DNA from 4 places in the Pseudoalteromonas sp. Z9A4 genome. Region 1 is predicted to be linked to each of the others. Evidence: predicted binding sites of a transcription regulator. Region 1 holds the regulator's gene; each other region holds the start of a gene.
The links. The regulator sigma-54, encoded in region 1, starts transcription at its own class of promoters, with help from an activator protein. The targets are predictions, from matches to a motif close to GTTGGCACGNNNNTNGNNT.
Positions count from the first base shown of each region.

Region 2: fliE (flagellar hook-basal body complex protein FliE) is a predicted target of sigma-54. The motif match lies at 5,246-5,264, and genes of this name have one in related genera.
Region 3: flgJ (flagellar assembly peptidoglycan hydrolase FlgJ) is a predicted target of sigma-54. The motif match lies at 2,544-2,562, and genes of this name have one in related genera.
Region 4: GQR54_RS03230 (DUF2726 domain-containing protein) is a predicted target of sigma-54. The motif match lies at 4,315-4,333, and genes of this name have one in related genera.

Region 1 covers NZ_WTLA01000007.1:106,089-114,376, forward strand. The annotation lists gene lptA (lipopolysaccharide transport periplasmic protein LptA) at 1-153, shown strand, start outside; gene lptB (LPS export ABC transporter ATP-binding protein) at 150-875, shown strand; gene GQR54_RS07730 (RNA polymerase factor sigma-54) at 945-2,444, shown strand; gene hpf (ribosome hibernation promoting factor) at 2,471-2,758, shown strand; gene ptsN (PTS IIA-like nitrogen regulatory protein PtsN) at 2,763-3,215, shown strand; gene rapZ (RNase adapter RapZ) at 3,234-4,079, shown strand; gene GQR54_RS07750 (HPr family phosphocarrier protein) at 4,122-4,394, shown strand; gene mgtE (magnesium transporter) at 4,525-5,883, shown strand; gene GQR54_RS07760 (protein disulfide oxidoreductase) at 5,936-6,487, shown strand; gene GQR54_RS07765 (YgiQ family radical SAM protein) at 6,679-8,288, opposite strand, start outside.
Region 2 covers NZ_WTLA01000006.1:30,084-38,371, reverse strand. The annotation lists gene fliI (flagellar protein export ATPase FliI) at 1-1,274, opposite strand, end outside; gene fliH (flagellar assembly protein FliH) at 1,293-2,099, opposite strand; gene fliG (flagellar motor switch protein FliG) at 2,103-3,143, opposite strand; gene fliF (flagellar basal-body MS-ring/collar protein FliF) at 3,136-4,851, opposite strand; gene fliE (flagellar hook-basal body complex protein FliE) at 4,872-5,204, opposite strand; gene GQR54_RS06530 (sigma-54 dependent transcriptional regulator) at 5,360-6,826, opposite strand; gene GQR54_RS06525 (ATP-binding protein) at 6,823-7,935, opposite strand; gene GQR54_RS06520 (DNA-3-methyladenine glycosylase I) at 8,067-8,288, shown strand, end outside.
Region 3 covers NZ_WTLA01000006.1:10,816-19,103, reverse strand. The annotation lists gene flgK (flagellar hook-associated protein FlgK) at 1-1,510, opposite strand, end outside; gene flgJ (flagellar assembly peptidoglycan hydrolase FlgJ) at 1,512-2,507, opposite strand; gene GQR54_RS06465 (flagellar basal body P-ring protein FlgI) at 2,677-3,771, opposite strand; gene flgH (flagellar basal body L-ring protein FlgH) at 3,782-4,465, opposite strand; gene flgG (flagellar basal-body rod protein FlgG) at 4,482-5,270, opposite strand; gene GQR54_RS06450 (flagellar basal body rod protein FlgF) at 5,292-6,035, opposite strand; gene flgE (flagellar hook protein FlgE) at 6,262-7,626, opposite strand; gene GQR54_RS06440 (flagellar hook assembly protein FlgD) at 7,689-8,288, opposite strand, start outside.
Region 4 covers NZ_WTLA01000002.1:332,720-341,007, forward strand. The annotation lists gene GQR54_RS03210 (peptidoglycan DD-metalloendopeptidase family protein) at 1-285, opposite strand, end outside; gene tyrS (tyrosine--tRNA ligase) at 608-1,807, shown strand; gene ampE (regulatory signaling modulator protein AmpE) at 1,904-2,848, opposite strand; gene mtnN (5'-methylthioadenosine/S-adenosylhomocysteine nucleosidase) at 2,849-3,556, opposite strand; gene GQR54_RS03230 (DUF2726 domain-containing protein) at 3,679-4,275, opposite strand; gene folE2 (GTP cyclohydrolase FolE2) at 4,392-5,312, opposite strand; gene arcB (aerobic respiration two-component sensor histidine kinase ArcB) at 5,545-7,863, shown strand; gene arcA (two-component system response regulator ArcA) at 7,880-8,288, opposite strand, start outside.

The DNA.
Region 1 (8,288 bases):
GGACAAAAAATTAATGCTAAAAGTATTACCTACGATATAGAACAACAGTTAATCAGTGCCGAAAAAGATGAAAACTCAACTGACCGCGTTCACACTATTTTAGTGCCTATCGAAACTAAAAAAAGTAAAAAAGACGATAAAGGTCAGCCATGAGTACATTAAAAGCAGAACTATTAGCAAAGAGCTATAAAGGTCGTGAAGTTGTCAAAAACGTCGGCCTTGAAGTCAAAGCAGGCAGTATTGTTGGTTTACTTGGTCCTAACGGCGCAGGTAAAACCACCACGTTTTATATGATTGTGGGACTTGTACCTAGCGACAAAGGTAAAATTTCTATCGATGATAACGATATTACTCTTTTACCTATGCATAGTCGTGCTAGATTAGGCATTGGCTACTTACCACAAGAGTCTTCAATTTTTAGAAAACTGACTGTTTATCAAAACTTAATGGCAATTTTAGAAACACGCAAAGAGTTAAATAAGCAAGCCCGAGAAGACACGCTCGATAAATTATTAGATGAATTTAGCATACAACACATTCGTGATAGCCAAGGTATGGCATTATCGGGTGGCGAACGTCGCCGCGTGGAAATAGCACGTGCGCTGGCAGCCGATCCTAAATTTATATTATTGGATGAACCATTTGCAGGTGTTGACCCGATTTCGGTATTAGATATAAAGAAAATAATAGAACATCTCAAAAATCGTGGGATTGGTGTATTGATTACCGATCATAACGTAAGAGAAACCCTTGATGTTTGTGAAAAAGCCTACATTGTTTCTCATGGGGAGCTGATTGCATCAGGTACTCCAGAACACGTATTAAATGATAAAACAGTACGCGATGTTTACTTAGGCGAGCAATTTAGGCTGTAACATTTACGCCATGTCTTTAAGCATCTGCTAGTATTAATTATAACAACATAAAAGGATTGTTAGAGATACATGAGGCAATCACTACAGCTGCGCATGGGCCAGCAACTTACAATGACTCCACAGCTGCAACAAGCTATTCGTTTGTTGCAACTCAGTACATTGGATCTCCAGCAAGAAATACAAGAAGCTCTCGACAGCAACCCGCTATTAGAGGTTGAAGAGGCAGATTATTCAGAAGACGCTGCAGGTAAAAACGAGCAAAAAGCTGATACCGATGACATAACTGTTAGCGCATCTGCCGATGATGCTCCAAGCGAATATGAACAAGATAGTGGTGAAGCACTTGCAAAAGACACGCTAAGTGACGACATGGCTATGGATGTTAGCTGGGATGAGTACATGAGTGCCGCCCCTGCAGCATCATCAGGTCCAATGCCTGAAGACGAGTCAATATACCAAGGCGCCTCTACTGAAACGCTCCATGAGTATTTAATGTGGCAGTTACAACTAACGCCATTTAGCCCTACAGACGAAGCTATTGCTATTGCGATTGTAGAAGCCGTCGATGATTCAGGTATTTTAACACTAAGCTGCGAAGAGATTTTAGAAAGCTTTAATCAAGAAAACGAAGATGATAACGAAGTCGAACTTGATGAAATTGAAGCTGTATTAAAACGCATCCAACTGTTTGATCCTGTCGGTATTGCTGCGCGTAGTTTACAAGAGTGTTTGTGTATTCAGCTTAACCAGTTTGACAAAGAAACACCTTACATTAATGAAACAAAAATGATTTTAACCGAGCATATTGATTTATTAGCTGCTCGTGACTATCGTACATTAATGAAGAAAACTAAGCTCAAAGAAGAAGAGCTTAAAGAAGTAATGACATTAATACATACTCTTAGCCCTAAACCTGCAGATACTATTGTAAGAGAAGAATCTGAGTATGTTATTCCTGATGTGTCAGTTAAAAAAATAAAAGGCCGCTGGGTTGTTGAACTAAACCCAGATAGCATGCCTAAAATTCGTGTTAATAGCCAATACGCAGCAATGTCTCGCACTGTAAAATCCAGTGGTGACAGCCAGTTTATTCGCTCGCATTTACAAGAAGCTAAATGGTTTATTAAAAGCTTAGAAAGTAGAAATGACACGCTATTAAAAGTAACCAATTGCATTGTTAAGCAACAACAAGGCTTTTTTGAACACGGCCCTGAAGCCATGAAACCAATGGTTTTAAATGATGTTGCTGAAATGGTAGAAATGCACGAATCAACGATTTCGCGCGTAACAACCCAAAAGTATATGCACACACCCCGTGGTATATTTGAGCTAAAATACTTTTTCTCAAGCCATGTAAGCACCGAAAACGGTGGTGAATGTTCATCTACGGCTATACGTGCTCTTATCCGAAAATTAATCGCTGCAGAAAACTCAGTAAAACCATTGAGTGATAGCAAAATAGCGGATATATTGGCTGAGCAAGGAATTAAAGTAGCGAGACGCACAATCGCAAAATATCGCGAATCTCTGTCTATTCCACCGTCAAATCAACGTAAAAGTTTGATTTAAGACGCTAAACTAAGAGGGTAATGCTTATGCAACTAAACTTAACTGGTCGCCACGTAGAATTAACCGATTCACTAAGAGACTATATTAATACTAAATTTGCGAAGCTAGAAAGACACTCTGATCATATTAATAATGTTCATGTCATTCTCGATGTAGAAAAATTAAACCAAAAAGCAGAAGCCACGATACACGTAAGCGGTGCTGAGCTATTTGCCTCTACAGAACATCAAGATATGTATGCCGCCATTGACTCGTTGATCGACAAGCTCGATCGACAAGTAATTAAACACAAAGAGAAGCTTGCTCGACACTAATATGATGAAATTAAGCTCACTTATATGCCAGGACTGCAGCAAAGCTGCGGTCCTTTTTAATAGCAAAAAAAGAATTTTAGAGTTCATTAGCGAACTTGCTCACGACAAACTTCCGTACCTACCGCAACAAGATATTCTTAATGCTTTAATGAGCAGAGAAAAATTGGGTAGTACAGGTATAGGGCGTGGCATTGCCATTCCTCATGGAAGAATGAGCGGTGCAGAAGAGCCTTTGGCTTTAGTACTCGTTAGCGAAACTCCAATAAATTTTGATGCGATCGATAATCGCCCTGTTGATATTTTCGTCGCACTCATCGTACCAGATGGCGATAACCAGCAGCACTTAAAGACTCTAGCAACCATTGCTGATAAACTAAACAACAAAGATTTTTGTAAACAGTTACGCAGTGCAAAATCAGATACTGAGCTTTACCAAGTTATTGTCAATCAATCATAGTTTTATAAAGGGTGTTAAATGGAGTTAATTATCATAAGCGGCCGTTCTGGTTCTGGAAAGTCGGTTGCTTTACGCGTTGTAGAAGATTTAGGTTATTATTGCGTAGATAATATTCCAGTTAACTTGCTTCCTTCATTAGTTCGCAGTGTGTCTGATAGCTACGATAAAATTGCTGTTAGCATTGATGTGCGTAACATCCCTAAACAACAAGATGAATTTAACGATATTCTTGAATACTTGCCAGGCTTTGCAAACCCTACGTTATTTTATTTAGATAGCGACGATCAAACATTGATCAAACGTTTTTCTGAAACTCGTAGATTACACCCACTATCAATTGACTCGTTGCCTCTTGATTTAGCCATCAAAAAAGAAAAAGAATTACTTGATGTATTAATCACTCGCGCCGACTTTATGATAGACACGACTGATTTGAGTGTTCATCAACTTGCTGAATCTATTCGTGAAAAGATTTTAGGTAAAAAAGATAAGCAACTGATTGTCACGTTTGAATCATTTGGTTTTAAATACGGCATACCAAAAGAAGCCGACTATGTATTTGATGCACGCTTTTTACCAAATCCACATTGGGAACCTGAATTAAAACCTTTAAATGGGTTAGATCAACCCGTTAAAGATTATTTGGCCAATCACAGCATTGTGCAAAAATTCACATGGCAAATTCAAACATTTGTACAAACGTGGTTACCGCACTTAGAGCGAAATAACCGCAGTTATTTAACTATTGCTATTGGGTGTACAGGCGGACAACATCGCTCTGTATATTTAGCGCAAACCATCGGTGAAAGTTTTGCAATGACACATCCCAATGTAAAAATTCGCCATCGCGAACAAGAAAAATAATATAGCGGAATAAGAACCTGTTCAGCTTAGGTAGAGTAAATTATGCATTGTGAAGACACTTTTTTAATAAAAAATAAATTAGGATTACACGCCAGAGCTGCTACCGTGCTTGCCCAGTTGGCAGTGCAGTTTGATGCTACAATTACATTATTTCAAGACGACAAAGAAGCGGCAGGCGATAGCGTACTTGCACTAATGTTACTTGAAAGTAGCCAAGGCAAAGAAGTAAAAGTTGTATGCAAAGGCCCCGATTCTGAGCAAGCTTTGCATGCTGTTGGAGAATTAATAGCACAACGTTTTAATGAACAAGAATAAACAGTTATAAGAATAATACTCGCATTACAAATGCCTCGACTAAAACAGATATATAAAATAAATACGGTTAGTGACGCCAGTTAACTCACCTCTCCCCATAAAGTAACATAAGAATTTATAAAGGACGCCAATGCCTGAAGCTTTTGAACAAGATTACCCGCTACAACAACTAAAGCAGGTGACTAAGTCACTCAATAGTGGTCAATTTGTTCAAGTTAGGCGCATGCTCGCAAAAACAGCTCCTTGTGATACCGCATTATTATTAGAATCATCACCGCATAAAATTCGCCGACTCCTTTGGCAGTTGGTTGATCCTGATGTGCAAGGTGATGTTCTTGAAGAACTATCTGAAGATGTTCGTTTAGGCATTATTGCCCAGATGGAACCTAAGCATATTGCAGCCGCAACAGAAGATATGGGCCACGATGACTTAGGTGAAGTATTACGTAGTCTACCAGACACCGTCTACAAAGACGTTGTTAGCGCGATGGACATTCAAGACCGTGAACGTGCAACACAAGCACTTTCGTATCAAGAGCGCTCTGCAGGCGCGCTAATGAACACCGATACGGTGACCATCCGCCCTGACGTAACACTCGATGTTGTACTTAGGTATATTAGGCTACGTGGCGAGTTACCAGAAGGTACCGATGATTTATACGTTGTTGATAAGCATAACTGCTTTATAGGCGCTTTATCGCTGAGTACATTATTAACTAACCCGCCAGAAAAAATTGTTCGCGATTTAATGGATGAAGATTGTGAATCCATTCCAATCTCAATGGATGAAAGTGAAGTCGCGCAATTATTTGAACGTCATAATTGGATATCGGCACCCGTAGTTGATGATAACGATCAGCTCCTTGGTCGTGTCACTATCGATGACATCGTTGACGTAATCCGAGAAGATGCTGAGCATAGTTTATTGGGCTTAGCCGGTCTTGATGATGAAGAGGATACATTCGCTCCTGTACTAAAAAGCTCTAAAAAACGCTCAGTTTGGTTAGGTGTCAACTTACTAACTGCACTTGCAGCTGCTTTTGTAGCTAGCTTTTTTGAAGGCACTTTAGATGTTTTACCTATTTTAGCTGTACTTAACGGTATTGTTCCTTCAATGGGCGGTGTTGCAGGTAGCCAATCGCTAACTCTCGTTATTCGTGGTATTGCAGTAGGTCATATTAATCAAACTAACCAACGCTTTTTAATGATGAAGGAGCTTGCTATTGGCGCGTTAAACGGTGTTTTGTGGTCGTTGTTAATTGCAGGTGTTATTGCACTATGGCAATGGGACTTTATGCTTGGTGGCGTACTTGCCTTTGCTATGTTTATGAATCTGGTTGTGGCCGGCGTTGCTGGTGCGAGTATCCCTATTATTCTTAAAAAGATGAATATAGATCCCGCTCTTGCAGGTAGTGTAGTTTTAACTACAATTACAGATATTGTGGGTATATTCGCCTTTTTAGGCACCGCAACATGGCTGCTGATATAAGTTTAAAATGTAAATTTTTGAAGTTAACATATTTAGAGAAAAATCAGCCATTATGACAACTAATACCAAAAATAAAAAAGACACACCTAAAAAAGCGCCAAAACAAAAAGGCCTATCAATATTAAAGAGTGTGTTGATATATGGTTTCATATTTTTCGTAATTTATAACGCTGTAAATTGGTGGCGACAACCTGTTATGCCAGCAAATCCTCAATTACAATTAATAGATTATAAAGGGCAAAACATTGATTTAGCAGCAATGAGCCAAGATAAACCAACACTTGTCTATTTTTGGGGAACTTGGTGCCCTATTTGTAGTATTACCTCCCCTGCCATAAACGAACTCGCAAACGAGAATAACTACCCTGTAGTGAGCATCGCAGTAAAATCAGGTTCGGATCAAAAACTACATGAGTATCTAAATGATCATGGCTACAGTTTTACCACTGTCAACGATCAACACGGTGAGATATTTGCCGATTGGCAAGGGCAAGTCACGCCATCTTATATAATCTTAAAAGATAATAAAATGACGCAAGGGCTAACAGGCATTCAGCCGTTATGGTCACTTAAATTACGTTTGTGGTTATCATCAACGTTTTAAGAAAAAACTAACTGCAAGTATATAGGCACTAAATACGTGCTATCTCAAGAGGGGTTTCTAAAAGCTCGCTCTTTATCACCTACAATAATATAGATAATAAAGAGCAAGGTTTACTTAATTTACGCATGAAAAGGGCTTAAAAACCCTTGGCGTAATTAAACTAATCTACTAGTTATTATTAGATTGAATCACTAACGTGTACTTTGACGATTACCGCCTACTTTTGGTTTAGTGTTTGCCTTTTTAAATTGGCTAAAGCCGGTATGTCGCGTTAGTGCAGGACGTCCGCCTTTACTGCCACCTTTACCTGCTTTTTCATCACGCCCTTCTTCAGGCACTAAACAGTTAGGCCCTTTACCAATTAAATTAGCTTTACCCATTTTACGCAGTGCTTCACGTATCATCGGCCAACCTGCTGCATCATGGTAGCGTAAAATAGCTTTATGTAATCTACGTTGGCGAGCACCTTTAGGTACTGGAACAACTTCTGTATTGTTTTTTATATTACGTAAAGAGTTCATTTCTGTGTGGTAAATAGTCGTCGCATTAGCCATCGGTGATGGGTAAAAATTTTGTACCTGATCAAGCTTAAAGTCGTTTGATTTAAGCCATAAAGCCATGTTTACCATGTCTTCATCTTTTGTCCCTGGGTGAGCAGATATAAAGTAAGGAATTAAATACTGCTTTTTACCGGCTTCTTTAGAGTACTTATCAAATAATTCTTTAAATTGATCGTACGCACCCATACCTGGTTTCATCATTTTTGATAATGGACCATCCTCTGTATGCTCTGGCGCTATTTTTAAGTAGCCACCTACATGATGCGTTACTAATTCTTTAACGTAACGCGGGTCGCGTACAGCTAAGTCGTAACGAACACCAGAAGCAATCAATACCTTTTTGATACCCTTAACTTCACGTGCTTTTTTGTATAAGTCTATTGTTGGCGTATGATCTGTATCCATATGCTTACAAATTTCAGGGTACACACATGATAAACGTCTACAGGTACTTTCTGCCTTTTTGCTCGTACAACGCAGTTTATACATATTTGCCGTTGGGCCACCTAAATCAGAAATAACACCAGTAAAACCGGGTACTTTATCTCTAATCTGTTCAATTTCTTCAATAATTGATTCTTGCGAACGGCTTTGAATAATACGCCCTTCATGCTCCGTAATTGAGCAAAACGAACAACCTCCAAAACAGCCGCGCATAATATTAACTGACGTTTTTATCATGTCGTAAGCAGGAATTTTAGAGTCGCCGTAACTTGGGTGAGGAATACGCTGATACGGTAAACCAAACACGGCATCCATCTCGTGTGTTTCTAATGGGTATGCTGGCGGGTTTACCCAAATAGATCGATCGCCGTGTCGCTGAAACAGTGCTCTTGCACAACCAGGATTTGTTTCTTGATGTAGAATACGCGAAGCGTGGGCGTATAAAGGTTTGTTAACACTTACTTGCTCATAAGCAGGTAGCTTAACGTAAGTTTTTTCCCATGGCTTAGGTCGCGCAGGCTGAACCATAATTGGTTTTGCAGCTTCTACCTTTAAGTCTATACCCGCTTGTTTAAATTCAGATTTACTACAGCCAACATCATCAGCGCCGTATGGATTTGGAATAGGGTCGATTTTACCAATTTTATCTATAGCGGTGGAGTCACTTCCACGCCAACCTGGTAAAGGTTCTTTTCTGATAACAGCCGTGCCGCGAATATCTTGAATAGTATCCATTGTTTCGCCTGCGGCAATACGGTGTGCAACTTCAACTAACGGACGCTCTGCGTTACCGTAAA
Region 2 (8,288 bases), on a different contig from region 1:
CTCATACCTTGTTGTAAAAATGCATTTACTCTTGGCATCATGTTTATGGCTTGGTCAAGCATTTGGTCGGTACCCTTTTGATAAGCACCTAAAGTGATCATATCTTTGTTTTGCTGATACATGGAGTACACTTGCTTAAGCACTCGGGCTTGCTGCATATGCGGCTCAGAAACAACTTGAGGCATAACACGCGAAATCGACTTTTCGATATCGATTGCAGGATAGTGTCCGCTGTCGGCTAAATCACGCGATAGTACAATATGACCATCTAAAATAGCTCGCGCGGCATCAGCAATAGGGTCTTGCATATCATCGCCTTCACTTAACACCGTAAAAAAGGCAGTAATTGAACCCTGCCCTTCACCACCATTACCAGCACGTTCCACCAGCGCTGGCAATTTAGCAAACACCGAAGGCGGATAACCCTTTGTAGCCGGCGGCTCGCCAACAGCAAGTGCGATTTCACGTTGTGCCATAGCGTAACGCGTAACCGAATCGAGTAACAATAATACGTTTAAACCCTGATCTCTAAAATATTCTGCAATAGTTACGGCGCTCTCACAGCCTTTTAAACGCATAAGCGGGGATGAATCAGCAGGCGCTGCGACAACAACTGAACGTTTGCGCCCTTCTACACCGAGTATTTCTTCAATAAATTCTTTTACTTCGCGGCCACGCTCCCCCACTAAGCCAACAACAATGACATCGGCTTCGCTACCTCGGGTCATCATACCCAGTAGTACTGATTTACCCACACCAGAGCCGGCAAACAAGCCCATGCGCTGTCCTTGGCCTACTGTAATAACAGAGTTAATAGCGCGCACACCTACATCCATAGGATTAGTGATTGGTCTTCTTGAAAGCGGGTTTATAGTATTTTGTGCAAACTTTAAATGATGTTCAGCATTAATTTTACCAAGGCCATCTAGCGGGCGGCCTAAGCCATCAACCACACGTCCTAATAAACTCATACCGACAGGTAAACCTAAATTATTAACTTGAGGAATAACACGTGCACCAGGTAATACACCAGAGATATGGTCGTTAGGCATTAAGTACAAAGTTTGATCGTTAAAACCAACTATTTCAGCGTCTACAAAGCCGTTCATGGTTTCTATTTTGCATTGACTACCAACGGGCGCACGTAAACCTCTAGCCTCAAGAGTAAGGCCAACAACACGGGTTAAAATACCAGCTACAGCGGGTGCTGGGGTTTTAATATGTTGTTGATATTGAGATAAGCGTTCGCTTAATGATGCACGTTGAGTTGACATAAAACGCCAATAAAATGGTTAGATACCACTATCATGCAAAAAACTATCCAACGTTTCTTTGACACGTGTTTTAAGAGTCATATCGAGTGACGATTGTGCTGTTTTGACTTCACAGCCACCGCGTTCAAGTGTGGGTTCTGCCATTAATTGCCAATTGTTATCAATAATGGTTTGTTCTCCGTAGCTTTCTTTTATTAGCTCCAAGTCTTCTGGGTTTAAATGAATTCGCACTTTCTCTTGCTCAGCATTAAGTGAATTAATACTTTGTTTTAGAGTATGTAAAATCACATCAGGTGATGTTTTTACTTCTTGATAAATAACAGCTTCAGCTAACATGCTAGCAAGTTGTATTAATTGCTTTTCAGCTTGTTCGTCCACTTTATTTAGTGGTGCAGTTAACCCTTCTAAAATACTTTTTAAGCTTGTTAACTGCTCTTCAATTAATGGTTTTACATCATCACGGCCTTGCGTTTTCCCTTGTTCTAACCCTTCTTTGTAGCCTGCTTCTTTACCTTCACCCACGCCTTTTTCAAAACCGTCTATGTAGCCTTGTTCATGACCTTGTTTAAGGCCTTCCTCGTAAGCATCTTGCCTAATACGTTCTAGCTCAACCATGGTAAGCGCAGGAAGTTCTGGTTCTTGCGGCTCGTCAACTGGCATTTCTTCTGCTAATTCTTTTTTATACAATTCACTGAGCGGTGTTCCATAAGCTGTAGAGCGATTGCCAAAGCTATTTTCATCTGGTGCTATATCTGGAATAGCCCAGTTTTTTAATAATTCATCAGCTTCGTCAGCACGAAGTGTGCGACCTTTTAATTTGCTCATGGTTTATAAGAACTCCTCACCACCACTGCCGCCCAACTGAATTTCACCAGAGTCAGATAAACGACGTGCTGTTGATAAAATCTCTTTTTGCGCTGCTTCTACTTCACTTATACGCACTGGTGACATTGCTTCTAAATCATCAGCAATCATTTCGGCTGCACGCTTAGACATGTTGCTCAGTATTTTATCCTTAAGTGCATCGTCAGTGCCCTTAATTGCTTTCATCAATACGTCTTGCTGTACTTCGCGCAGGATTGCTTGAATACCACGGTCATCAACATCCATTAAGTTTTCAAATACAAACATAAGGTCTTGTATTTGCTGCGACATCTCTTCATCATGCTCACGAATAGAGTCCATTAACTGCCCTTCTACGTTGGTATCTAGGTAATTTAAAATATTTGCAGCAGCCTTCAAGCCACCCATTTTAGCTGCTTGTGCACCGGCCTGGCCGGCAAATTGTTTTTCCATTATTTCATTTAGTTCTTGCAGTGCTGCAGGCTGAACTTCTTCAAGGTTTGCAATACGCATAGTCAAATCTAGGCGTACTTTTTCAGGAAATTGAGAAATAATCTCAGCTGATTGCTCTGGCTCTAGATACGATAATACAATTGTTTGAATCTGAGGGTGCTCATTACGAATAATACTAGCCACCTGTTTTGAATCCATCCATTTTAATGAATCGAGACCTTTAGCGCCTGAGCCCATAACTATTTGATCAATAAGGCTCGCAGCTTTATCTTCACCAAGAGCTGCTGTAAGGGCTTTTCTAATAAAGTCTTCCGATTGAAAACCAATTGTACTAAAGCTTTGAATCTGTTCTATAAATAAATGATGCACAGCGCTTATTTTAGCTTGCGAAAGATCCTCTAATCCAGCCATCGCCATACCCACTTTTTGCACCTGTTTAGGTTCTAAGTGCTTAAGTATTTGAGCTGCATCTTCTTCCGTTAAACTCAATAACAATATAGCTGCTTTGTCGACTCCATCTAGCTTATCAACATCAAAAGCCTGCGGGAGTTTTTTTTGTTCTTGATCAGTCATCTTCTGTTAACCACGCTTTTACTACTTGTGATGAGAGTTCTGGTTCATTAGCTACTAAGGCGCGAATTGCCTTAAGTAAGTCTTCGTCGCCATGTAAATCAGGTAACTGCAGTGTACCATCACTTGAGAAACCAACCGAAGCAGAATCAAAATCTTTATTTAGCATATCAAGTGTACTATCGCCAATATCTACGCCTGAGTTTAATGCATCTTCGTCGTATTCTTCTAAAGTATCATCTGGATAAATCAGGCGTTTCAGCATTGGTTTTACTACTGCCATAATTAATACGATAATCACCAAGGCACCCAATACAAGACGGACCATTTTCATGAACCAATCTTGTTCCCACAATGGTACTTCAATATCTAAACCTGTCGCTTCACGTACAAACGGGACAGTAACAACTTCAAGTGCATCACCACGTTGCATATCAAACCCAACACCACCTTGTAATAAGCGACGAATATTTGACAATGCTTCTACTGATCGCGGAGCCATGGTTGTCTCACCGTTTTCTCCTACTTTAGGAATATAGTCTACGGCAACTGATACACTTATTCTTCGTATTACACCACTTTGCTGACGTTTGTGTGAAATAGTTGTATCGAGTTCATAATTACGCGTTGCTTCTTTATGGGTACGGCTTGGTGAAGTAGCAGTACCAGCGCCACCCTCAGTAACTGATTCAGGGATATCTGAATTAACTGGTGGCTGATTTGTCAGCGCACCAGGGATCCCAACAGCTAAACCACCAATATTATTTTCTTCGAATGTAGTTTCACTCCTAACAGCCGGTAAGTCTGGGTTATAGCGTTTTTGAGTTTCTTCAATCGCGCTAAAGTCCATACTCAAATCTACCTGTGCTGTGTAATTTGAAAGTCCAACAACCGGTATTAGAATACTGTCTATTTTTTCAAGATATTCCTGTTCGCGCTTACGCTCTAAGTCGTACTCTTTACGAGAGCGTGCTGCTAATAAGCTTTGCGAACCTGAATTTAATAAACGACCATTTTGATCGGTAACCGTTACTCGTGTAGGTTCTAAGCCTTGTACTGCAGAGGCAATCATATCAACAACGGAGTCAACTTCTTCACGATCAAGCGATCTGCCGCGTTTAAGTGTTAATACAACTGTCGCTGATGGTTTTTTCTCTCTGCGGGCAAATACATTTTCTTTAGGAATAGCTAGCAATACTTTGGCGCGAGTTATATTGTTGAGCTCTTCAATAGTGCGTGCTAATTGTTGTTCGCGGCCATGCTTTAAACGTTCACGCTCTAAGCGCTGGCTAACACCAAAACCCATATCTTGCATAATAATATCAGAGCCCGAATCTGGCCCTTGGTCTAGCCCTTCGCGAGTCATTAACAACTTAATGTTTTGATACTCACTTTCATCAACCGATACCACATTGCCATCAAGTTGATATTCAATTTTTTGCGCATCTAAAAAGTCTAGGGTTTGGATAAGTTCTTCGGTTTGCATTTTGCCTAATGGGCGCATATCTGGCTGACGAGCCCAGATAATTATAAAAATTGCGATTGCTAAACAAATGGCTAATGCAATAACCAATGTTACTTGGCGCAATACATCAACACCATTCAAGGCACTTAAATAGCCTGACTTTTGCTCTTGTTGATCATTTTCGTCTGTTTGCTCAATGCCATCACCAGCGAGTGCAAGATCTGTAGATTGATTAGATTGCGCCACAATAATTCTCCACTACCTAGTTAAACAGGCATGTTCATGATTTCTTTATATGCGTCAACAAGTTTATTACGAACTTGTACTGTGGCTTCAAAAGCAACTGATGATTTTTGAGAAGCAATCATCGCCTCTGCGAGCGATACACTTCGATCGCCCATCTCAACCGCTTTTACTTTTTGCCCAGCATCTTGCTGTAATTCATGTACTGTATTTAATGCACTACTCAGCATCTCGCCAAATTGTGAAGTAGAAGTAGATTGTACTTGAGTAGGCAATTTATTAATTTGATTATTACGGCCAGCTTCTAAAGCCATTGATTGCATTTCTTGGAATATAGCACTATTTTGAATTTTCATACTTTAGTCTCTAACGATACAGTTAACTCTTACAGTTACTAAAGCACAAACCATGCCAATTAAAATAACCTTTTAATACAGTGAGTTACTGGTTTATTTTCGAGTCAGAGTTTTGACAACCCTAAATTATAAATGTTTAATTTAGGGTTTGGAGGTTATGCAGGAAGTGAAATACCTAAGTCACGCATTTGCGCTAATTTATAACGTAGCGTTCGTGGGCTTATACCCAGAGTTTCAGCCACGTCTTTGCGCTTACCTTGGCAACGTGCAAGGGTTTCTAAAATAATGCGATGCTCTTTATCTTTAAGCTCATCTTTATAGCTACCTGTATCTGCAGATAGTAAACCTTGCTTAGGTTCAACCTCAACAGGTGATTTTTCATCGTAGTATGCAGAGCTTAACGTGCTTGTATCGACGCCTTTATCTGTATGAGTGACATCAATCTGCGATGCTATTTGCACCGGTGCCAATGAAGGCTCCATAACAAAGTTATTAGATGCTAAGTTTTCGATAAAAATAGCATGCTCGTTTATTGTGTTGCCCGTACGCAGTATAAGTGCACGTTGTATAACGTTATCAAGCTCGCGCACATTACCAGGCCATGTATGAGCCAATAGCTTTTGCTCAGCCGCTTTATCTAGATACGCCATCGGCTCTTTACTTTTACTAATATGGCGCTCAATTAAATGCTTAGCCAATACAATAATATCACCGGGGCGTTGGCACAATGGTCGCCACATCAATGGAAAAACATTAAGCCTGTAATATAAATCTTCTCTAAACTGGTTTTTAGCAACCGCTTCTTTTAAGTCACGATTACTGGTAGCCAAAATACGCACATCAAGTTGAATTGTTTTACGGCCACCTAAACGCTCTACTTCACGCTCTTGCAGTACACGCAAAAGCTTAGCTTGTAACCCTAAGTCCATCTCAGTAATTTCATCAAGTAAAATAGTACCGCTCTGCGCTTGCTCAAACTTACCCGGGCATGCTTGAATCGCGCCCGTAAAAGCCCCTTTTTCATAACCAAATAAAGTGGCTTCGAGCATATTTTCAGGAATAGCCGCGCAGTTAATCGCCACAAATGGTTCATTACAACGGCTCGACTTATCGTGAATATAACGAGCAAGTACTTCCTTACCAGAACCACTTGGGCCAAGTACCATAACACTAGCATCAGAGCGTGCCACTTTACTTGCAAGCTCTAACAATTGAATACTCGTTGGGTCAGCAACAATAGGGCCGTCAGTTTCTTTTGCTTTTTCAGGCAAATAACGGCTCACCATATTCAGCAGCACTTCAGGTGCAAATGGTTTAGCCATGTAGTCAATTGCACCTAGGCGCATGGCCTCTACAGCATCGTCAATTGTGGCGTACGCCGTCATCATCAATACCGGTAAATCAGGATGGTTTAATTTAATACTACGTAATAGATCAAGCCCACTCATTGCGCCCATTTGCACGTCGCTTACAACAAGCGAAAATTGATCTTTTTTAAGCAATAACATTGCTTGCTCAGCGCTATTGGCAGCAACACATTCAATACCCGACATTTCAAGGGTATCTATTAAAGCCTCACGTAAACCTGCGTCATCTTCGACAACTAAAATAGTGTTACTCATGATGATTCCTCTAGTTTAGATGTTGACTTAATAGGCAGTAACAAGCTAAAGCAGGCACCACCATGTGCATTATTAGTTACCTCAACACGGCCTTGGTGTGCGTTAGCCACCGAACTTACTACAGCAAGCCCTAAGCCTGTACCTTGAATTTTAGTAGTAAAAAATGGTTCGAAAATCTTATCGCCTTGGCTTAAATCAACACCTGGTCCATTATCGCTCACGCTAATACAAACCATATCTAAATTTTTTAAATCTCTTTGTGCACTTATTTTTACTTTTGCACCACTGCCGATAACTTGAATACTGTTATGCACAAGGTTTTGAATAGCACTAGCTAATGCTGTTTTATTACCAACTATTTGTATATCTGGTTCAGGTAAGCTTATATCCAGCTCACTTTCATTGAGCGCTACCATCGCATCAGCGCCCGCTTTAACTTCAGTCAACAGCTGCTGCATTGAAACTTGCTCTACAACTTGCTGCTCACCACTTTTTGCAAATAACAGCATATCATTTACTTGAGTTTCCAAATCTTTCAAGCGAGACATTAGTTTTGTTTGAAAGTTATCGCGAGATGCTTCCGGTAAGCGTTTAGAACCTAAATTAGCCGCGTAAAGCATAGCGGCTGAGAGCGGCGTACGTACTTGATGTGCCAACGAGGCAACCATTTTCCCAAGCGCACTCAATCGCTGCATATGCGCAACCCGCTTTTGTAAACGGCGGGTTTCGGTCAAATCAGTCATTAAAATAAGTTGCCCAGGCTCTGGTGCTAAAGCAGTAATATCTAGCTTTATTAAGCGTCCGTCTTTTAAAGACACTTCGTGGCCATCATCTTGATGCGGCCTAAAAGAGCGCTGAATAACATTAAACCAGCGTTCGCCTTCAAGTGGTTCACCAAGCATATCAATCGCTATTTGATTCGCTTTAGCAATTAATCCCTTGCCATCAAGTACAACCACACCTGCGGGCATAGTATCAACTAAATGCGAAAGCCAACTTGCTTGCTTACGCAGATCGCTTAATTCACCAATGTACTCCTCTTGGAGTAAACATGGGTTATACTGATTTGCAGAAAAAAACTGTGGTTTTAGCACGCTTGCAAGAGCCATAATCAAATCTCAAATTGATGTAGATACATGTCTAAATGCACGATTTATACCAAAATTTATTTCATATTTTTCATCATGTTACATCAATAATTTGAGCGACATAAAAATGACGCTCGCTAAAAGGAATAATAATGAGTGAGAAAATAAAGTGCCGCTGTCCATGGCTCGATACGAGTAAACCCGACTACGTTATTTACCATGATGAGGAGTGGGGTGTGCCCCTGTATGAGGATACAAAGCTGTTTGAATTTATCACGCTTGAATCTGCGCAAGCAGGTTTAAGCTGGTACACAATTTTAAAAAAACGCAGTGGTTATAAAAAAGCATTTGCTAATTTTAATATAAATAAAGTG
Region 3 (8,288 bases), on a different contig from region 1:
TGTTGTCTGAAATTATATACTCGTCTGGATTCGCTGTTTTTACTATATTAATAGGTCCATTCGCTAATGCTAATGGGGAAGTAGTAAAGCTACCCGTTGTAACATCGCTAACTTCTCCTGCAGAAATGGAAGCCGTGCCTGTGTTATCAACATCTGCGGCGGTTCTCACTGGTGAGGCAAGTGCTAAGTCTTCACCGCGCCCAGTAAGCAAAGATATGTTACCAGCCGCACCTGAGTTTAACTTTACTTGAAATTGATCTCCTGCATTTCCAGCACCCACTACACTTATTTGCAAACCAAAAGACTCTCCGCTCACAACTGTTGACGAGTCAATAACACCGGCCACTACATTAGCTAGTGAAGGATTTCCAAGCGGCTCACCTTTATTGTCAATTGGTTGAATACTGACTTCATTAGGATTTGCTGTATAAGTAATAATAAAATCACTTGCTGGTAACTCACTACCCATACCAGGCTCTACAGTGGCAGTAATACTGGCCGTACCTGTATTGTTTTGATAAGGAAAGCCTCCAACACTAGGAATTTCAAATATATCACCGCCAAGCTGACCACTTGCATCCATACCTAAATGATTTTGTTGATTGAAAGAATCAGCTATTGCCAGCCCCATTTGACCTAGTTGATTTTGTGTAGGGATTAAAATATCATCTCGAAAAGCAAGCAATCCACCAATTTTCCCTTTTAATTTACTAGCATCAACATCTAACGGCACCGCTTTTCCACCATTGACATCTAAGCGAAGCTCTTGAAAGTTAGGATCTGGGTCTGCACTCATAGAAAATAGATTAAAAGTACCATTTTGCATAACGACAGCTTCACCGGTTCCCATAAATACAAGCTTTTCACCATTTGGCCCATCAAGCGTTTCAATATCTATTAATTCAGATAAGTTACGTATCGCTTTATCACGCTCGTTGTAAGCAGAGCTAGCATCTGAGGCACTATTAGTACCATTAATTCCGACAATTTCTTGATTTAAAGAGCTAATATTTTCGATTAAAGTATTAGCTTCAGTGGAGAATATTTGTAATTGCTCATCGACTACTCGTTTTTGTTCAACTACAATCCCCGAAAGCCTATCCATCTGGTCAAGTAGGTTTTCTGCATCACTCATAACTAAAGAGCGAGCTACAGATGATGATGGTTGATTGAGTGCTTCTTGAACATTATTAAAAAATGAATTTAAGCTCGTTGATACACTATTTGACTCTTGTGAGAATAGTGTATCAATTCGGTTTGCTTCACTTTCAAACTGATCAAAAAATGTTTTATTTGATGTATCTCTGTTTAATTGTTTTTGTGCAAATTCATTAAGTAAACGGTACGTCTCGCCTCTCCCCACTTGATTATCAATCATCGTGGTATGTTCGGTCCGTTCACGTACGTAACCTTCCGTGTTTACATTGGCAATATTTTTACTTGTCGTTTGCAGTAAATCAGAACTTGCTCTTATTCCAGAATTTGCAATGTTTAATAAATTAAACGACATATTACTTTACTCCTTGGCGGATCACGCTTGTTGCAATATTTTTAAGCTCAGTACTATTAAGTACTTGTTTAATTTTATCCGCATAATTTGGGTCTGTTGCATAACCAGCTTTTTGGAGAGAATCTAAAAAATCATTTGGTTTTGCTGTATTTTGTAATGCTTCTTTGTAGCGTGGGTTTTGCGTCAAAAAATCTACAAAATCATTAACGCTGTCTTTAATTGAATCATAAGCTCTAAAGCTTGCTTGTTTTTTAACGGGTGTACCTTGCTCAAATTCAAGCGTTACTTTGCTTGCTTTATCGCCTTCCCAGCTTTTATCTGACTTAATATTAAATAAGTTATTTGAACTGCCGCCATCACTTTTATTAATGATATGCTTGCCCCAACCTGTTTCAAGTGCTGCTTGTGCAACCATAACGGCTGGGTTTAAACCAATTTTTTTAGCCGCTGTTTTTGCATGCTCCCACACTGAACTTACAAACTCTTCGGCAGTGTCGAAGTTTGCCTTATTGTCATTCGACTTAGCCTCTTCTGTAATTTTGTTATCAGTTAATGGAATGGTTTCTTTTTTATACTGTTGATGCGGCAACTCTGTGCCTGCACGCTGATCACTTAAAAAATCATTGCTCGTTCTGAGTACTGAGCTTGGCGTGTAGTTTTTAGCATCAGGGGAGAGTTGTTGAACGATTAAATCAGCCAGCCCTAATGAGCCATTAGATGACAATTCAGATGAAAGCTGTTGGTCGTGCATTTCTTCAAAAAACTTTACGCTACTTGAATTAAATGGGCTTTCTTTGTCCTCAAATGCTTCATTTGCTTTGCGCATACCTTTGAGCAACATTTGCGTAAATATTGCTTCAAATTGTGCAGCCGCTTTTTTAAGCGCAGCTTTAGAAGCATCTGTCGATGCGTCGCCACTTGTTAAGGCTTCTTGTCGAAGTGAGTTTAAGTTGCCTAAATCAAAAAAGTTTTGCTTATCGAGGTGGTTCGTTTCCATCGGCTTTTTGACACAAAATGAATAATGCAGTTAAAAATGCAAAAATTGAGCCACTACCGAATAAAATGATAAATATAATAATTTTGAGTTACTGTAAATAAAAAAGCCCTATATCTTGTTTGAAAGATATAGGGCTTTAAGTAATACGTAATCTGTGTGCCTATAATATTTAAATAACAACTAACTGGCCATTAATTGCGCCCGCTTCTTTTAATGCCTCTAAAATAGCCATTAAGTCACCAGGTGCTGCACCTACTTCATTAATTGCACGCACTAAATCATCTAAGCTCACGCCTGGATTAAATACAAATGCGCGCGAGTCATCTTGGTTTACATCAATAATACTCTGCTGCGTGACAACAGTATCCCCTGCACCTAGCGGGTTTGGTTGCGTCACATTTTGTTGCTCTGCAATTGTTACGGTTAAGCCGCCGTGAGTAATAGCTGCAGGTTGAAGCTTAACGTTTTTACCTATAACAATAGTGCCAGTACGCGAATTAACTATTATTTTAGCTGCCATATCAGCTGGCTTAAATTCTAAATTTTCAAGTGTTGATAAATACGACACACGTTGCGAGGCATCTCTTGGTGCAACAACACGAACGGAAACAGAGTCAATTGCTTGCGCGCTATTTGGACCAACCAAATCGTTAATTGTTTTTTCTAAACGTTTAGCCGTTGTAAAATCAGGACGGTTTAGATTAAAGGTAATAAAGTCACCTTGCATGAATGGGCTTTCTACGGTGCGCTCAACAGTTGCGCCATTGGGTATACGACCAACAGTGGGAGTGTTCATAACAACTTTACTACCATCTAAGCCTTCAGCTCCAAAACCACCTACAATTAAGCTACCTTGCGCAATTGCGTACACGTTACCATCTACACCTTTTAAAAAAGTTTGTAATAAAGTACCACCACGTAAGCTGCCTGCACTGCCAATAGAAGAAACAGTTATATCTATTGTTTGCCCAGGTTTTCTAAATGCAGGTAATTCAGCATGCACTGCGACAGCAGCAACATTTTTAATTTTAGGACTTTGAGTTGAAGGTAATGTGATACCAAAGTTATTCAACATGCCTCTAAAACTTTGTTGAGTATATGAATTTTGTTCGCCAGTACCAGGTAAACCTACTACTAAACCATAGCCTACCAACTGGTTTGAACGTACCCCTTCAACCATAGATACATCTTTTATGCGCTCGGCATTGGCAGTAAACTGCCAGCCTAATAATACAATTAAGCATAAAGTTTTAAAGCTGTTCATGTGACTACCTCTAAAATGGAAACAGCGAACTGCTAAAGAAACGTGTGAGCCAACCAGGACTTTGTGCTTCTTGCGTCTGCCCTTTACCTGAGTATTGAATACGTGCGTTAGCAATACGGTTTGATTCAACTGTATTATCGGCGCTTACATCTTGAGGACGAACTAGCCCTTCTAACCGAATAAACTCTTCGCCTGTATTAAGCGTTAGCCATTTTTCGCCACGGATCACCAGGTTTCCGTTTGGTAAAACGCGCATTACGTTAACCGAAATATCACCTACTAAACTGTTTGATTGATTTGATTTTGAGTCGCCTGTAAACGACGAATCACTACCTATACCAAATTGAATGCTATCGCCACCTATATTTACAGGTAGGCCACCAAATCCAATAACAGGGTCTAAGCTTGCTTCGGTTTCTTTGTCTGTTTCTGTTTTAGCTGCTTTTGTTGCTTGAGTTGACTCTTGCAATTTAACCGTAATTATATCGCCAGTGCGCAGTGCTTTCTTATCAGAATACAAATCGTTTGATGTATGAGTATTAAATAATGAACCTGTTGCCACCATCGGCTCTAAAATAGGCTCAGGGTACATAGGGGCGTAGTAAGGATCGTCCTGTACTATTTCACTATTTTGCGTAGACATACAACCACTTAAAAATAATGTGCCTGCTGCAAATAAAATAATATTACGCATAATTCCCCCTGCACTATTAAAGCTGTTGATTGATGTAACTCATCATTTCGTCAACAGCCGAAATTACTTTTGAGTTCATCTCATAAATACGCTGAGTTTCAATTAAGTTTACCAGCTCTTCAGTTACATTTACGTTTGATGTTTCAAGTGAGCCCTGAATAATGCTACCTAATCCTTCAACGCCTGGGTTACCTTGCACTGGAGCGCCACTTACAGCTGTTTCGGTATATAGGTTTTGACCAATTGGCTCAAGACCCGATGGATTAATAAAGTCACTAATAGTAAGTTGACCAATGACAACGTTGTCGGCTTGGCCTGCAATACGTACAGACACTTCGCCATCTTGAGAAATAGTGATTGACTGAGCGTCTTCAGGAACGTTCATTTCAGGCTGAATAACATAACCTGCTCCCGATGTCACAATTCGACCATCACCATCAGTAGTAAACTGACCATTGCGAGAATAGGCGATATTGCCATCGGGTTGAAGTACTTCAAAAAAACCTTCGCCAGAAATCATCCAATCTAACGAATTTTCAGTGGTCAACATGTTACCTTGCGTAAATTCTTTTTGGTTGGCTACAACTTTAGCACCCGCACCTAACATTAAACCTGAGGGCATTTGGGTATCTTGCGATGAACGGCCACCAGGTTGGTTGATATTTTGATAAAGTAAATCTTCAAAAATGGCACGACTTTTCTTGTATCCAACCGTACTGGCGTTAGCTAAGTTATTTGATATAACCGAGATATCGGTTTGTTGGGCATCAAGCCCAGTTTTGCTGATCCATAATGCTGGGTTCATAATAGAGTCCTCATTTTAAAGTTAAACTATTCTCAACAGCTGATCTTGACGCTCGTCAATTTCTTCGGCTGTTTTCATAAGCTTTACTTGTAATTCAAATTGTCGTTGATGGCTGATCATATCGACCATTTCGTGAACTGGGTTAACATTAGACATCTCCAATGAACCGCTTAATACTTTTACATTGGCTGAGGTTTCAACCGTTTGATTTGGCTTTGGCCTAAATAAACCATCGTTACCTTTTTCAAGTGTGGAATTATTAGCTTCAACTATTTTTAAGCGATCAACTTCTTCTAAAAAGTTAGCTGGCGCGCCTTGTGGTCGTACTTGAATTGCACCATCTTCACTGAATCCGATTTTTTCAATCGGAACAGGTAAGATTATAGGACCACCTTCGCCAATTACTTGACGCCCACCACTGGTAACCAACATACCTTGGGCAGTTATATTAAGCGTACCTACTTTAGTGTAAGCTTCGTTACCTGAGGCGTCTTGCACGCTTAGCCAGGCGTTGTCGCTCATTGCTATGTCTAAATCACGGCCGGTTTGAACAATACCGCCCGATGTCATATCTGAACCAGGGCGTTCTTCCATAGAAAACACCCTTGTTGGTAGACCTTCACCAAATGCTTGCATCGATCGTGCTTGAGCAAAATCAGATTTAAAGCCTGTGGTATTGGCGTTCGCCAAATTATTGGCTTTAAGAGCCATACCCAGCATGCTTTGCTTAGCGCCAGACGCGGCAATATAGACCATTTTATCCATAACATCGACTCACATAAAAATCTCTGCAATAGTAAATGCAATATAGATGCCAGATTAAATTTAATACTATAAAGAAATTATTATGGCGTGGTTTAAATGTGTCTTACCAATCTGCTTAAATTATATAAATACTTATGCCGGCTGGTATTAACTACCCCAACGTTGAATCAGCCAATAAAAAGGCTGCAATTAAGCAGCCTTTAAGGATAAATTAAACAGTTTTAGTTTATCGTATTTGTAAAATACTTTGCTGAATTGTTGAGTTAACTTCAAGCGCACGCGAGTTTGCTTGATAGTTACGCTGTGCAGTGATCAGATCAACTAATTCGCTAGTTAAATTTACGTTTGATTGTTCAAGTGCTGATGAATTTATTTTACCCAGTGAACCAGAACCAGGTTCGCCAGCAATAGGTTCCCCCGATGTTATACTTTCTTTCCAGCTCGTATTACCAACCTGTTCCAAGCCTTGCGAGTTCGCAAAGCGAACCATAGCGACTTGCCCTAAAAAAGTAGAATCGCCATTACTATATGAAGCAACTAGCTTACCATCTGTACCGATATCAATACCTGCTAAACGGCCAACTGTTGCGCCATCTTGATTAAGGGTTTTCACTTCAAAATTACTTGCATATTGAGTTGGTATTTTAGTAACCCCATTAGCCTCATCGCGCCAATTGATAGTGATATCATTTGGAAACGTAGCACCATTGCTTAACAGGTCAGAAAGACCTGGTGTGGCTGATGTAACAGTAAGAGGGTCAAAAGTAGTTCCTGTATTTGCAACACCGTTTGTGCTGAGTGGCTGGCCACTTGCATCGAAGCGAAATGTAGAAATAGGAGTATAAGGTGCGGCAGTTTGCTCTAGGCCATTTTCGTCAAACGACTTACCATCTAGTGTTGTATGTACTTCCCACATATTTTCATCACCTACAACTGGTGGTGTTGCTGGCGCAGGCTTAACAAAGAAAAACTGCAATACGTGCGGCTCACCGAGTGAGTCATACACTGTTGTTGAAGTTGATGAATTATAACTAGCGCTTACACTTGGATCGAACGCAATTGTGGTTGCTTGTTCGCGTGAATCTAAATTAAATGAGTTATATATAGTAGATGTTGCACGCGGTGAACCTGAAGAATCTGGTATTTGCAGAGCAGACGAAGTACTTAAACTAACAGATGTTGTATCACCCGTTGTTGGGTTAACAGGAAACCCTTGAAGAAAATTCCCTTGTGAGTCAACCATATAGTTATCTTTATCAAGTTTGAAGGCCCCCGCACGTGTGTAACTAAAATCTTGCTCTCCAAGCACAGCGCTGGTAGCAAAGTAACCCTCACCAGTAATAGCTAAATCTAATGAATTCTGAGTAAACTGAAGTGAACCCTGATGAAATTGCTGTGCAACCATCGCTGTTCGAACACCATCACCGTTTTTTGTTTTACTTGTACTAAATACTGATGATGCGTACACGTCTGCAAATTCAGCACGTGACTCTTTAAAGCCCGTACTATTTACGTTGGCAATATTATTTGCGGTAACGTCTAAATCTTTTTGTGCGGCAGCAAGGCCGGATAATGCAATGTTAAAGCTCATAATTAACCTCTAATCTATTAAACTTTAGCCTAAAGGCCAACGTGAGAAATATTAAGTATCTATTACGCGATTTCTGCGACATCTGTCAGCCTAACCGCACCTTCTCTAGTGTTAATAATGATGCCGCTTGCACCATTAATATTAACACTTTCAATATTTTTAAAAGTAGCAATAGGCAAACTTGAAAACTCACCGCTAGTACTACCTTCAGCTTTAATTTTATAATCGCCTGGAGGCAGACGCTCACCACCTTCATTTTTTCCATCCCATGAGAAACGGATAGCACCAGCTGATTGTGCGCCTAATTCAATGGATCTCACTAACTGTCCAGATTCATCTTCAATCCGAAGTGTTAAACTCTCAACTGGATTTTCTGCAACAACAGAACCACGCGCTTCTTCAGATTCTTTTAACTCTAAAGTATCAGATTCTAAAAGTGCTTTTTTCCCTACTAATGTAGATGCTTGTAACGCTGAGTTTGAAGTCATTGATGCAGCTAATGTTTCAAAATTAGAATTTAAATTTGAAATACCTTCAGCCATCGTAAAGTTCGTCATTTGCGCAATCATCTGATCGTTATCAGCCGGGTTACTCGGATCTTGAAACGATAATTGTTGCGTTAACAATGAGAAGAAGTCTTCCTGAGTTAATGCATCACTTTT
Region 4 (8,288 bases), on a different contig from region 1:
GAAGATAATTGCTAAATTGTCGCCATTTTTAACTTTATGATCGACAAAGTCGTATTCTGGTAACTTTTCTGCTGCTTGCTCTGAATTTAACTCAGTTAATTTTTCGTTGTCATCAACTTTAACTTGTAACTCATAGCGCTTGCCTATCTCTAATGCATCTGCATTATTGTCTTTAGAAGCAGTCGCTTTTTCAGAAGGAAGAAATGCCAAGCCGGCAATAGCAGAAACTAAACCTAAAATAAGCAATTTGTGTTTTTTTGGGAGAGTGTTAACCACGTGAACCATAACGTGCCTTTTTCTGCTGTCAAGATAATAAATACATAATATTGCAGGATATACTTAATAATGTACGAATACTAGTGCTTTGTAGATTTAAACTAACCTTAAACTACGCTAAAATCAGGGTTAGGAAGCCTTTTTTAACGTCCTATCTAGCTAAGACTCAATTCATTTTGTTTAGTTGCATTAATAACTTAAAAAGTTATTTTAATTAGGTAGAAATTTGTTATGTTAGCTACATATATATATTCGGTTTAAACCTATATTAAACCGTGATTACAAGTAACTAGTCCGCCCCTTCGTAGGCAGAATTTTGGAGTAACACAAAGTGGATTTACAAACCGCTCTAGCAGAGATAAAACGCGGTGCAGAAGAAATATTAATTGAAGACGAACTAGTTGAAAAACTAAAGTCGGGCAAAAAGCTAAAAATAAAAGCTGGCTTTGATCCTACAGCCCCTGATTTACATTTAGGGCACACTGTACTCATTAATAAAATGAAAACCTTTCAGGATTTAGGTCATGAGGTTATTTTCTTAATTGGTGACTTTACTGGCATGATTGGCGACCCAACAGGTAAAAACGTAACGCGTAAACCACTTACTCGCGAAGACGTACTAGCCAATGCCGAAACATATAAAGAACAAGTATTCAAAATTCTAGATCCTGCTAAAACCACTGTTGCATTTAACTCTACTTGGATGGAAAAGTTAGGCGCTGCAGGCATGATTAAACTTGCTGCAAACCAAACCGTAGCACGTATGCTTGAACGCGATGACTTTAAAAAGCGTTATGGAAGTGGCCAACCAATTGCAATTCATGAGTTTTTATATCCACTGGTACAAGGTTGGGATTCGGTTGCACTAGAGTCAGATGTTGAACTAGGTGGTACTGATCAGCGCTTTAACTTGCTAATGGGTCGTGAGCTACAAAAAGTTGAAGGGCAAAAGCCGCAAACAGTATTAATGATGCCATTACTTGAAGGTACTGACGGCGTTCAAAAAATGTCTAAGTCGCTTGGTAACTACATTGGTATTACTGATGCGCCAAACGATATGTTTGGTAAAATAATGTCAATTAGTGATGTGCTAATGTGGCGTTATTACGATTTATTAAGCGCGCTTTCTATTGAAGAAATTGCAGCTCAAAAAGAACGTGTTGAGCAAGGTACTAATCCGCGCGATATTAAAATAGAATTAGCTAAAGAGTTAATTGCTCGTTTTCATAGTGAAGCTGATGCACAAGGTGCACATGATGATTTTATTCAGCGTTTTCAGAAAAAAGCGTTACCAGATGAAATCCCAGAGCTGACAATCACTATCGCAGAAGATACTATTTTAATTGCTAACTTGCTTAAAGAAGCAAATTTAGTAGTTAGTACGTCAGAAGCAATGCGTATGATTAAGCAAGGTGCAGTTAAACTTAACGGTGAAGATAAAATCACTGACACCAAACTTGAAATAGCAAAAGGCACAACAGCTATTTACCAAGTAGGTAAACGTAAGTTTGCAAACATCACTGTAGCTTAAACGCAGTTTAAAAACTAAAAAACCAGCCTCGGCTGGTTTTTTTGTGCTTGTATTTTGGGGTCTGTAAATAGTTACGAGGTAGTCACTAAATAGTCACTAAATCACTTTTAATATTTCGATACTTACAATTACTAACAACCAAAATACACGCGCTTGATTTAATCTATTAATTATTACAGGTACATCCTCCGGTGTAGGTAGTCTATCAGTACCAATACGCATTTTATTAAAGCGAGTACCTAAATAAACTGCTGGCCCGCCCAGTTGCACGCCAAGTGATGCAGAGCACGTGCTTAACAGCCAACCTGTATTTGTTTGATAAAAATGTCTGCCGTAATACTTAATGTAGCGCATGCTTTGTTTGCTCGCTCTACTTGCTGCAATAGTTAAAGCCAGTAAGCGCATCGGTATATATTCAATAATAAACAACAGAGTTTTAAGCGGTTTTAAAAAGTAGCTATTTGGGGATATGCCACTACGCCACGCTTGTTGTATTAAGGTAAGCAACCGATAGGCGAGGGCAGCGATAGGGCCAAATGCTAAAAATATAAATATAACTACGAAATAGTATCTAGCAGTGCGCAGTATTAAGCTTTCAATTAATGCTTTGATAATACCAGGAGATGAAAGCCTATTAACTTCACGGGCAAGCAGTGGTTTTAGTAATTCGCGTGCTGTCGATTTTTGATTTTGTTTAGTTAACTTTGCAATTCGGAGCGCTTTTTTATCAATACTCTTACTCTCTAAGCATAAATATAAAATAAGACCTGCGAGTAATTCTGGGTAAAAAGCAAATTCGAGTAGTAACATTACAATAATAAGAATGACACTTAAAATGAGCGTACTTGCGAGTATTGCAGCTAAATATTGATAGCTCTTAGGTTCTTTGCTTTTGTATATGCGTTTGCCAATCGCACTAAAAACAGCATTCAATGCCGTATTAGGATGATACCAGCTAACAATGGGAATAAAGCGCTCAGCAAGGAGCGCTAGTACAAAGGCAATAAAGTCCAAGTGGTTTTGAACAATATTGCTAAGCATTTACAGAGACACTGCAGTTAGCTTTTCTAAAAGTGCGACAACCATTTTAGATGAGTTGATTGATGCAGTTTCTAGGTATTCTTCAAATGATTGTGGTGACTCTTTACCTGCAATATCAGACATTGAGCGAATTACAACAAACGGTGTATTAAGCGTAAAACACGTTTGTGCAATTGAAGCGCCTTCCATTTCAACGGCAAGCATTGTAGGAAAATCACTACGTGCTTTATCAATACGTACCGGGTCACACATAAATGTGTCACCAGTACAAATTAAGCCAACAAGTGTTTTAACATCACTGATCTGTTCGATTGTTTGTTGTGCTGCTTCAACTAATTTAGGGTGAGCTGCAAAGCCTGCTGGCATTTGCGGTACTTGGCCAATTTCGTAGCCGAAAGCAGTGACATCTACATCGTGATGACGTACTTCTGACGAAATTACTACATCGCCAACACTTAGAGAAGGATCGAATCCACCGGCAGAGCCTGTGTTAATTACGCAATCAGGTTTAAAGTTATCGATAAGTAACGTGGTTGCAATCGTTGAGGCAACTTTACCAATACCAGATTGAACAAGTGTTACTGTGTTACCAGCTAGCTCGCCAGTATAAAAAGTGAAACCTGCTTTAGTTAAAATTTGTGGGTTTTGCATTGCTTCACGTAAAATTTTAACTTCTGGCTCCATTGCGCCAATAATACCAACATTCATAATGTTTTATTCCTGAGTTTGAATTACTTGATTATACGTGAAGTTAGCTATAAAAAACAAAAAAGCGAGCAGTTTTCACTGCTCGCTTTAAATACTTTTTAGGAAGGTATTTAATTCGGTTTTTAAATTTCAGCTAAAGCAGTTGTTTGTGCTTTGGCTTGAGAAGGTGAAAGTACCGCTGGCTTATGTGAGCGGTTACGAACAGGACGCTGCGTTTGTGCTGCTGCAGGCTTACCAAGTTTAAACATAATTGCATCGCGTACTTCAGAAGGGCGGTAGCCCGACTTAACTTTCATACGAATATGTGGAATGCCGGCAGACTCTAGTGCGCCATTTACAAACCAGTCACGTTGAGCTTTGTGGCCACCTTTATTGGCATTGTTAACTAGGTCAACGGCCGCAACAATAGTTAGTTTTTCTTTATCGATTAGCACGTAATCAAGCTGTTTATTTTTAGCTTTTGCTAAAGCAGCACGTTTAGATTTTACTGAAAGGCCTTGCTTACAGTCAATAACATCAACTAACTTAACGCGACTAACAATTTTATATTGATCGCCAACAGCACGCTCTAGAAGATTTAAAAAAGCCCCTTCAACCTGTGTAAACACAGTTTGCTTGCGGATAAAAGGGTACGGGTTTCCGCCATCGTCATTAAATTTTGACGCAACAACAGAGGCCCCGACAACTAATACTAGGATTAATAATAAAGCGAATTCCATACGGTAACTCCATAACAACAAATTGACACTGCTCAAACAAAGCAATTTACGTGCCTAAAAAGTGTGAGTTATAAAATAATTACCAACTGTTTATAAAAGCTAAAGCGATGCAGCTATTAAGCTTTGTATCCACCTTCAATACCTTTAACCGCAATAGCTACAGCATCGTGTGCATGGAGTGATTCATAATGGTTTATTTGCAGCCAGTAATCGCTGTAATTATCAGCTTCTAGCAAGGCTTTAATTTTGCGCGCTGCATCTTCACAAAACATTAGATTTTGGCCGTTTAGGCGGGCAAACTCTTGCTCGTCTTCACGTTTTACAGCCGCTTGTACAGGCGTTTTAAGTTCTGCTTCAAGAGTATTTATTAGAGTCACTACATCAAACTCTTGAATGTTGCTATCAAGCTTTACTTTTACGTTGGCAATAGAGCGCTGCGAGTGAGGTGTAGCAACTATGCCTTGTGTAGTGCCTAGCCATTCGTGCACATCTTTTTGGCTTAAGGTTTCTTGGTTAAACTTTTCGTTAAACGCGTTTTGTATAAGCTGGCGTGCAAGTGCTGCAGAGCAAGGGCATGTTGAAGAATAGGTAACATCTACGGTTAGCTCGTAGCTAATAATGTTATTTTCAATTGTACTGGTAAGTACAACTGGGTAGCTTTTCCAGCCCGCTTTACCACTTAATAGTGATTTACGGCGTAGCGGTAATTCAAATTTAAATTCAATTTGTGCTTTATCGCTCAGCCCTTCGTGGCTAGTTATAAAGGTATCGAGTGCTTGCGCTATTGTTTGCGGATTGACTTGCTGCTCAGTTGAAAGCAGGTCAAGTGCTAAAAATAGACGTGACATATGAATGCCTTTGGCATCTTCTTTATGCAAATTTACAAATGCACGAGCTTTGGCATTTACTGTAACTGGAGATAAGTCTAGTGACTCAAAAATAAATGGCAGTTCGATTTCGCCCATGCCAACCCAGTCTAATTTACCTGTTTGTAAAGCGGGTGCAGTGTCTGCTATATCTGGCATATTGGTTTGCATGTGCGCTACTCGTATTTTGGAGATAATAAAGCGGGGCATTTTACACTAAATAATTTATTGCTGAAATGATGAGTTTAGGGAATGAGCAAAATCAAACATGAAAAATTTTGTTTTTATCGCACAACATGGGTAGTGGTAGGAGAAAAATGCTAAAATCTGGGAAAATGGTATGTTTATACATGCGCATTGCCTTCTTTATATTTAAGCACACAGCTAAGAGATAAAATTACGTATGACCGATTATTCTTTGAGCCCTTGGGCTCGGGTACTTTCCAGCTCAATAACGCGATTTGGTGAATTTAAAACCGCAGCTATTTGTTACACTTTATTTTTAACTGTATCTCTTATTTTATCGAGCATGTTTTATTATGTTGCGATAGGCGAATTACACCTTGTTGATATTTTGGCTGTGGTATTTTTTACCGCTGTGGTTTCCCCTTTAATTATAAGTGTATTACTTAATTCAATTCGTCAATTAGATGCCTCGTATGCTTATTTAGATAGTGCAACCAAACAGGAAAAACTCTTAAATCAAACCTTAAAAGATAATATTAGCCGTTTGAATATTGAAATTGATGAGCGTAAAATGGCATTTCATGCCAAGCATCGCGCTATCGAAGAGCTGCGCCGAGAAATTGCAGAGCGTAAAAAAACACAACAAGAACTTGCTCAACAAAGCATGCTGCAGCGCTCAATAGTTGATTCATCTCCTGATTTATTTTATTACCGCGATAACAATGGCGTATTTGCTGGTTGTAATAAAATGTTTGAAGAAGTAATGGGCAAATCAAGTAGTGAGCTAATTGGGAAAACGGTTGAGCAAATATTTCCGAGTCACTTTTTATCTGAGGTTTTAAAAACTGATAAGGAAGTAGAGCAAAGCCATAAAGCGCTGACTATCGATGTGGGTTATGAAGTAAATGGTGAAACACGTTGGTTTGAGCTGCGTAAATTACCTTTTATAAATGATGACGGTGACTACATTGGATTACTGGGTTTTGGTCGTGATATCACTAGCCGTAAAGAAGCAGCACAGGCACTCGAAACAGCTTATAAAGACAAAGGTAAGTTTATTGCTACACTGAGCCATGAACTACGTACACCATTAAATGGCATTGTTGGTTTAACGCGTATGTTATTAGATACAGAGCTTAATAAGCAACAGCGTAGTTGGGGTAACACTATTTTTTCGAGCGCTGAGACACTCGGGAATATTTTTAATGATATTATAGATTTAGATAAAATAGATAGAGAGCAGCTCGATATAGCAACCAATTCTATTAATGTTTCTGATTTTATAAACGATGTAGTTAATTTTGCAGGCTTAATAGCAGAGCAAAAAGAGCTTGAGTTTGATATTAAACGCAATGGCATACTTGATGTTTACGCGCAACTCGATCCGACTCGATTACGCCAAGTTGTTTGGAACTTGATTAACAACGCCGTTAAGTTTACTCAGCAAGGGAAAGTAACACTCGAATGTAGCAGAGAAAATCGTGTAGAAGGCCCATGGTTAGTTATTAAAGTATTGGATACCGGCCAAGGTATTCCACCAGAGCAGCTTGCCCATATATTTGATATGTATTACAAAGCGCCGGATTTAAAAGGAACCAACGCGATAGGCTCAGGTATTGGTTTGGCTGTAACTAAGGCACTTGTAAGTGCAATGAAAGGGATAATTACAGTCAATAGTACCGAAGGCGAAGGAAGTTGTTTTACAGTGCAAATACCGCTTAGTTTATGTGTTGCACCAACAGAGCAAAGCTATGTTGGCCGCGGTTTGTATATTCTACTAGTAGAAGATGTGCCTCTTAACGCCGAAATTGCTACAAACCTATTAGAGCAACGCGGCCACGAAGTATTATGGGCTGAAACCGGTGAAGATGCGCTCTCGTTTGTCGAAACCGAAGATGACTTAGATTTAGTACTACTTGATATGCAATTGCCAGATATAAACGGTGACGTGGTTGCTAAGCAAATACGCTCAGATAGCCACTTCGATAAATTACCTATTGTCGCTTTAACTGCCAATGTACGCAGTGCTGAAAAAGAGCTTGAAGGTATATCAATACAAGGTGCGTTGGCTAAACCAATTAACACAGTGAAGCTTGATAAAATGCTGGCTGACTTATTTGGTATTAAGCAAAGTGAATGCACAGAGCCACAGCTAAAAGTAAGTGAAGAGGCGCTAGAGGGCATTGATGCACACTTATTAGATATTGAAACAATAGAAGACTTTGTAAATTCGATGGGCTTAGTTGTATTTAGACGCAGTAGTCAGTTATTTGAAAAGCTAAGTCCACAATATCAGCAAGAATTACTTACTTCATTAAATGCCGGCGATAGGGAAGAGTATGAATCAGTAGCACATAAACTTAAAGGTGCGGCTGGATCGGTAGGTCTAAATGATGTGCAGCTTCATGCCAAGGTAATGGAGCATGGTGCGATTGATGAATCTGATGAAGTATTAAAGCAGTGGTTAGATGTTTTAGAAGATAAAATAAATGAAGGACAAAAAGCCCTTCATTTATTTTTACAGCAATTAGAGTAAAACTAATTAGCTCTAATTAAGCGTCAATTTTACCAATGAAACGGTAACCTTCACCATGGATGGTGCTGATTAACTCTGACGTTGAGTTATCACTTTCAAAATGCTTACGAATGCGACGAATAGTAACGTCAACAGTACGGTCATTTGCACGAAGCTCACGGCCTGTCATATGCTTAATTAATTGCTCGCGGCTGAAAATACGACCAGGAGAATCAAGCATTAAACGAAGTGCTCTGTATTCACCTTTCGGCAAGCGCTTAGCATCGCCACCAGGTGAGGTAAGGCAACGGCTATTTTCATCAAGTTCCCAACCGTTAAACGTAATAACACCATTTGTTTCTAGTGCTGACTCTTCACCGCCTAAAGCAGTACGAGTAATAAGGTTGCGAGCTCTAATAGTTAATTCACGTGGGTTGAATGGCTTA